Regions from separate parts of the Vibrio sp. T3Y01 genome, predicted to be linked through region 2. Evidence: riboswitches for the same ligand, from Rfam matches in the RefSeq annotation. Region 2 holds a riboswitch; each other region holds the start of a gene.
What was found. Region 2 has a riboswitch for thiamine pyrophosphate ahead of thiC (phosphomethylpyrimidine synthase ThiC). Riboswitches for the same ligand answer to the same signal wherever they lie in the genome.

Region 1 (2,247 bases), on a different contig from region 2:
CAGGATGTCGCAGATGCTTGTCATCAGCCTGCACATGTTAGTGACGATATGGACGTATTTGTTGCTAAAATTGTTTCAGAGGCGCAAGCGGGCGACCAAATTCTGGTAATGAGTAATGGTGGCTTTGGTGGTATTCACCAGAAATTGTTGGACGCGTTAGCTCTTAAAGGTTAACCCAGTCCACTACTTTATAATTGAAGTAACTGAGAACATGACAAAACACGATAAAGCGATAACTCTTGCTTTTACTGGCGCATCTGGTGCGCCTTACGGACTGCGCTTGCTTGAATGCTTGTTGGCAGCAGACTATCAGGTCTATCTGTTGATCTCGTCGGCAGCGCGAGTGGTGTTGGCTACTGAGCATGAGCTTAAGTTACCTGCTGGGCCAGATGCGGCAAAGCAAGCCTTGGTTAAGCACTTGGGCTGCGATCCAGAAAAGCTGGTGGTATGCGGCAAAGATGACTGGTTCTCTCCAGTTGCATCAGGTTCTGCAGCGCCGAAGCAGATGGTGGTCTGCCCATGTTCTGCGGGCAGTTTAGCATCCATTGCTCATGGGTTATCGGATAACCTGATTGAGCGCGCAGCAGATGTGGTGATGAAAGAGCGAGGCCAGCTGTTATTGGTGGTTCGTGAAACGCCATTCTCAACGCTACATCTAGAGAACATGCACAAGTTATCGACGATGGGTGTAACCATCATGCCAGCCGCTCCGGGGTTTTATCACCAACCTAAGTCAATAGAAGATTTGATCGATTTTATGGTGGCGCGCATTCTCGACCATCTTGGTATTGAGCAAGGTTTAGTGCCTAGATGGGGCTACGATCAACGTAATTGATCCAAACTTGATAGCTTATTGTTAAAAATCGAATTACAATTTCGGACACTCATCGGGGAGCAAACCATTCAAATAATGAATGCGAGCTGAGATCAAGCAGGTGCTTGGGACCCGTAAACCTGAACCAGATAATGCTGGCGTAGGAATTGAGTTAGGAACAACCTCTATCGTTATCCTCCCTCAAACCTGTGCCGCTCAGACCATGGAGAGCGTCCAGTGAAATTCACATTAACTACCCTTGCTGTTACTACAGCTATCTCTTTTTCTGCCTTTGCTGCAGACGATACGTTAACCGTCTACACCTATGACTCTTTTGCTGCGGATTGGGGCCCTCGTCCTGCCGTAGAGAAAGCGTTTGAAGAAAAGTGTGGCTGTGATGTGAATTTTGTCGCGCTTGAAGATGGCGTGTCTATTCTTAACCGCTTGCGTCTTGAGGGCGGTAACAGCAAGGCTGACATTGTATTGGGCTTAGATAACAACCTCATGGCTGAAGCGAAAGCGACCGGCTTACTAGCTGAGCATAATGTTGATACATCATCAGTAACACTGCCAAATGGTTGGGAAGATAATACATTTGTCCCGTACGACTTTGGCTACTTCGCTTTTGTCTACAACACAGAGAAGCTAGCAAACCCACCGAAAAGTCTGAAAGAGTTGGTTGAGCAACGTGAAGACCTGAAGGTTATCTACCAAGATCCACGTACATCAACACCTGGGCAAGGCATGATGCTTTGGATGAAATCGGTATACGGTGATGAAGCGACAGCGGCGTGGAAGAAGCTAGCTCAAAAAACGGTGACGGTAACTAAAGGCTGGTCTGAAGCTTACTCTATGTTCCTAGAGGGTGAATCTGATTTAGTATTGTCATACACCACTTCTCCGGCTTACCACATCATTGCGGAGAACGATTCTAAGTATGCTGCTGCGAACTTTGAAGAGGGGCATTACACTCAAGTGGAAGTGGCTGCAAAGGTCAAAGGCAGTAAGAATGAAAAGCTTGCTGATGAGTTTATGGCGTTTATCCTAAGTGATGACTTCCAATCGGCGATGCCAACAGGCAACTGGATGTACCCAGTGACAGATGTTGAGCTTCCTAAAGGTTTCGAACAACTGACGGTACCTCAGCAAGCGTTAAGCTTTAGTTCTGAAGAGATCGCCGAGAAGCGTAAGCCTTGGATTCGTGAATGGCAGAGTGCGCTTACTTTTTAATTTACTTTTAAAAGAATGAACGACCTGTATTTAAAGCCATTCTTTATGTTTGGAATGGACTTTTTACGGTAAAAATCAATTTATGATAAAGAAAACGCCTAAGGTCGGTATTTGGGTTGCGATACTCATTACCGCCTTCGTGGTTTCAGCAGTAGGGGCATTGCTTAGCAATGCCCCTTCTCTTGATATCAGCCAAGTATGGT
Region 2 (2,247 bases):
GCGTAGATTCCACGCTCAGTGAAGGACAAACTCTTCCGATATTGCCTCTTAATCCAGTACCTAACTTAGACCTCGCTAATGCAGAAGAGATCGATTTTGTGTTTGAGTGGGACGGGGCAGTGTCGCCGGTTTCTAAAGATGGGAAATCCATGCCTAAGTTTTGGCTGACAAATAAAAGAGCCTGGGAAGGAATGAGTAAAGATAATATTCCAGCTCCACTCGCTACATTAGAGTTAGGTAAAACCTATATATTCGATCTTAAGAATGTTACCCAATACCATCATCCAATCCATATTCATGGTCATACGTTCACGGTACTTGAGTTAGATGGCAAAAAGATTGAAGAACCTTTTCATACAGATACCGTGTTACTTGGAAAGAACGGTCGAGCTAAAGCGGCATTTGTGGCAGATAACCCCGGACGTTGGATGTATCACTGTCATGTGATTGAACATATGAAAACAGGACTGATGGGTTATATCGAAGTTAAGTGACACCTGTAACGTTTAATATTTGCGCATACATTCTTAGTTTCCACCCTCGCTTTTATCGGCGTTAAAGCTAGAATATAGGGGTTATTGTTTGGGAGGATTCATGGGTCAGTTATCTATTCTTGGTTTTATCGCTATTGGTGGTGCTTTTGGTGCTTGTTCACGTTATCTGATTTCCGAGTTATGCGTAGTGATGTTAGGACGAGGTTTTCCTTATGGTACGCTAACTGTTAACGTGATTGGCTCTTTGATTATGGGATTACTGATCGCCGCGTTCGAAAATGAGATGGTTGCAACTGAACCATGGAGACAGATTATTGGCTTGGGCTTCCTTGGTGCCTTGACTACATTCTCCACTTTTTCGATGGATAACGTGCTTCTTATGCAGCAAGGCGCATTTTTCAAGATGGGGCTTAATGTGCTGCTTAATGTAGTACTCAGTATTTCAGCCGCATGGATCGGCTTCCAACTTTTGATAAAGTCTTAAAACTTTCTTACGATTTGTTAACAACTCGGCTTGGTTTATCCAAGTCGTTTTTATATACTCGATCGTACTTGTCGGAGTGCCATATGGCTGAGACCGTTAACTCGGGATCCGTTGAACCTGATCAGGCTAATACCTGCGAAGGGAACAAGAGTAGATATCTAACTAGAATCCCTCTAGAGATCTATCACCAGATCACAACTGTATTTCTTACCGTGATCCCTCTTGTAGCATCAATCCGTCAAGCATTTTTATCCCAATAAATAATGGCTAAAAGCCAAGGAAAAATGCTATGTCGAGTCGTAAACAAGCAAGACTGGAAGCGAAGAATTTCATCGATTCTTTATCAGTACAACCTTATCCAAATTCAAAGAAAGCTTACATCCAAGGTTCTCGAGAGGACATTCAAGTCCCAGTTCGAGAGATATCACTCGCTGATAGCCTTGTTGGTGGTACCAAAAAAGAGCCTGTATTTGAACCTAATGCTCCTATTCACGTCTATGACACCTCCGGTGTTTATACCGACCCAACGCACGAGATAGACCTTTATAACGGCCTTCCAAAGCTAAGAGAGCAGTGGATCGAAGAGCGTGGTGATACAGAGCTATTAGATGATGTTAGCTCTGTTTATACCAAAGAGCGCCTAGAGGACGAAACCTTAGACGAGCTTCGTTACGGAAACCTGCCTAGAATTCGTCGTGCGACTGGCGAGCAATGTGTGACTCAGTTGCACTATGCTCGTAAGGGGATTATTACCCCTGAGATGGAATACATTGCGATTCGCGAGAATATGGGGCGTCAGGAGTTCGCAGATGAGCAACTGAACCATCAACACCCTGGTCATAACTTTGGCGCAAACCTACCGAAAGAAATTACCCCTGAGTTCGTGCGTAAAGAGGTTGCTGAAGGTCGAGCAATTATCCCTTCAAACATCAACCACCCAGAATCAGAACCTATGATTATTGGCCGAAACTTCTTAGTGAAGGTGAACGCCAATATCGGTAACTCTTCTGTAAGCTCTTCGATTGAAGAAGAAGTTGAGAAGTTAGTTTGGTCGACCCGCTGGGGCGGCGACACTGTGATGGACTTGTCGACTGGTCGAAATATTCACGAAACACGAGAGTGGATTCTACGTAATAGCCCAGTGCCAATTGGTACGGTTCCTATGTACCAAGCACTTGAGAAAGTGAACGGTGTGGCTGAAGACCTTAACTGGGAAGTGATGCGTGACACCTTAATTGAGCAAGCAGAGCAGGGCGTTGATTACTTCAC
Region 3 (2,247 bases), on a different contig from region 2:
GAAACAATAATAGCATCCTTTCGGCAAACTAACTTTTATAAATCTTCACTATTATCTATTTCAGAAATGAAAATTGGGTAATAGAAATGAATCTTGCCATCAATCGCGTTAACGAATTCCAAACGGGCACTTTGGCCATCTTGTTTGCTTCTATTTTATGGGGCACGACAGGCACCGCCGCAAGTTTTGCGCCTGATCTAAGCCCCTTAGCGATTGGTGCTTTCTCTATGGGCGTCGGCGGCCTAATGCAGGCGGGCTTGGCGTATCGAAAGATCTTATCTTCACTTGATAAGCTTTTGCTCAACAAAAAGCTGTTAGCTGCGAGTGCATTGGCTTTGGCGATCTATCCTTTGGCTTTCTATTCTTCGATGAAATTATCGGGTGTCGCGATGGGAACGGTTGTGTCGATAGCTACTGCTCCGTTCTTTTCTGCACTTTTAGAGTGTCTTATCAGCAAAGATAACAATATTAATAAACGTTGGCTAACGAGCTTTGCCATTGGCGTGGTTGGCATTGGATTATTGGTATTTTCTGAGTCGTCAGTGGGGAGCGAACCTAATGATAACCTGAAGCTTTTAGGTATTGGTTTAGGTTTGGTTGCTGGTCTCTGTTATGCCATTTATTCGTGGGCGACAAAAGCTCTGATAGACCAGGGCATCAAGTCGCAAGCGGCGATGGGTAGCATATTTGGTCTAGGTGCAATGTTGTTATTACCAACGCTGTGGTTCACTGGGGACAGTCTATTCGCTTCAAGTACTAATATATTCGTGGTGAGTTACTTGGTGTTACTTCCTCAATGTTTGGGTTATATCGCGTTCAGTTTCGGGTTAAGACATGTCACGGCAAGTAGTGCGAATTTGATTACTTTGCTTGAGCCAGTTGTTGCCGCCGTATTGGCTGTCTGGATTGTGGGGGAGCGCATACCTTTTGTCGGTTGGATTGGTATGTTGTTGATAGTCAAGTGTTTATTCATTCAATCACAACCAAATGATCAGCGAAACTAAGTGCTTGTTAACAAAGCTAAATTGAATTTTATTCATGCTTGTATCTTATAAATGAATAAAATGAGTATCTCAGTTGCAAGAGTGCTGTTACTATCGTTATCAATAGTCGGGGGGCATCTACCTTAATTGGTATTTGCTGAGATCGTTATTCGAGACCCGTTGAACCTGATTCAGTTAACACTGGCGTAGGGAACTATGATGACTTTGTCTATGTGGTCCAACAATGATCTCTCATTGGTTTCATTTCCACACTCTCTTTACGGCCAAAGTTCGGTTCTCTTACGTCTTTTAGATAGTAGGAGCGACCATGACGCAGCATTCCAACACTCAAGCGCCACTCAAGAATACTCAAACACCACACAACCAATCTTCGGTGGTCAATACTCCGATTGTTTTAACCATAGCAGGCTCTGACAGTGGCGGCGGCGCTGGTATTCAAGCGGATATTAAAGCCATGTCTGCAACGGGTAGCTTCGCTTGTTCTGTGATTACTGCCATTACCTCTCAGAATACCCAAGGCGTGTCAGCCATTTTTCCAATCCCACTTGAGCATGTTGCCAGCCAATTAGATGCGGTGTTCACCGATCTGAACATAGTGGCAGTAAAAGTTGGTATGTTGGCGGATTCGCAAATCATCGAAGTCGTTGCAGACAAAATAAAACAATACCAGCCAAAACACTTAGTGATTGATCCTGTAATGGTCGCAACAAGTGGCGACCTTCTTCTAGAAAACTCAGCTATCACCACGCTAAAACAAGAGCTGATTCCGCTTGCAGATATCATTACCCCTAACTTGCCGGAAGGCGCAGCACTTACAGGCAAGGCCGTGCCTGAAAGCGAAGCTGAAATGCAGGACATGATTGAAGACCTGCGCGCTTTAGGTGCTAAAGCAGTCCTGCTAAAAGGCGGTCACTTGGAGAAAGATGAAAACAGTAACGATTTACTGATTCTGCCAACCACATCTGCCTTGATTAGCGCGAAGCGTTTCCCTACCAAAAACACCCATGGCACGGGTTGTACGCTATCTTCTGCAATTGCTTCTTTCTTAGCTCAAGGTAATACGCTTCCAGAGGCTGTCGACCTAGGTAAACAATACATTTCACGCGCTATTGCACATGCTGACGAATTGAAAGTCGGTCAAGGTCATGGCCCGGTAAATCACTTTTTCGCTGGGCACGGTAATGTCCGTTAATACGGTTGGTGTTCAACTTAGCAATGCGACGCTGCGTTACCGAGATAGCGA

Region 1: linked by a shared signal. The riboswitch ahead of thiB (thiamine ABC transporter substrate binding subunit) and the one ahead of thiC (phosphomethylpyrimidine synthase ThiC) in region 2 are both predicted to bind thiamine pyrophosphate.
Region 3: linked by a shared signal. The riboswitch ahead of thiD (bifunctional hydroxymethylpyrimidine kinase/phosphomethylpyrimidine kinase) and the one ahead of thiC (phosphomethylpyrimidine synthase ThiC) in region 2 are both predicted to bind thiamine pyrophosphate.

The regions. Positions count from the first base shown of each region.
Region 1 covers NZ_VTXJ01000023.1:38,583-40,829, reverse strand. Annotated here, with positions in the region: gene mpl (UDP-N-acetylmuramate:L-alanyl-gamma-D-glutamyl-meso-diaminopimelate ligase) at 1-174, shown strand, start outside; gene F0232_RS20230 (flavin prenyltransferase UbiX) at 212-835, shown strand; TPP riboswitch at 879-998, shown strand; gene thiB (thiamine ABC transporter substrate binding subunit) at 1,052-2,044, shown strand; gene thiP (thiamine/thiamine pyrophosphate ABC transporter permease ThiP) at 2,127-2,247, shown strand, end outside.
Region 2 covers NZ_VTXJ01000036.1:33,219-35,465, reverse strand. Annotated here, with positions in the region: gene F0232_RS24305 (multicopper oxidase family protein) at 1-494, shown strand, start outside; gene crcB (fluoride efflux transporter CrcB) at 595-978, shown strand; TPP riboswitch at 1,041-1,139, shown strand; gene thiC (phosphomethylpyrimidine synthase ThiC) at 1,268-2,247, shown strand, end outside.
Region 3 covers NZ_VTXJ01000001.1:361,795-364,041, forward strand. Annotated here, with positions in the region: gene F0232_RS01540 (AraC family transcriptional regulator) at 1-1, shown strand, start outside; gene F0232_RS01545 (DMT family transporter) at 87-1,004, shown strand; TPP riboswitch at 1,102-1,213, shown strand; gene thiD (bifunctional hydroxymethylpyrimidine kinase/phosphomethylpyrimidine kinase) at 1,312-2,196, shown strand; gene F0232_RS01555 (ABC transporter ATP-binding protein) at 2,186-2,247, shown strand, end outside.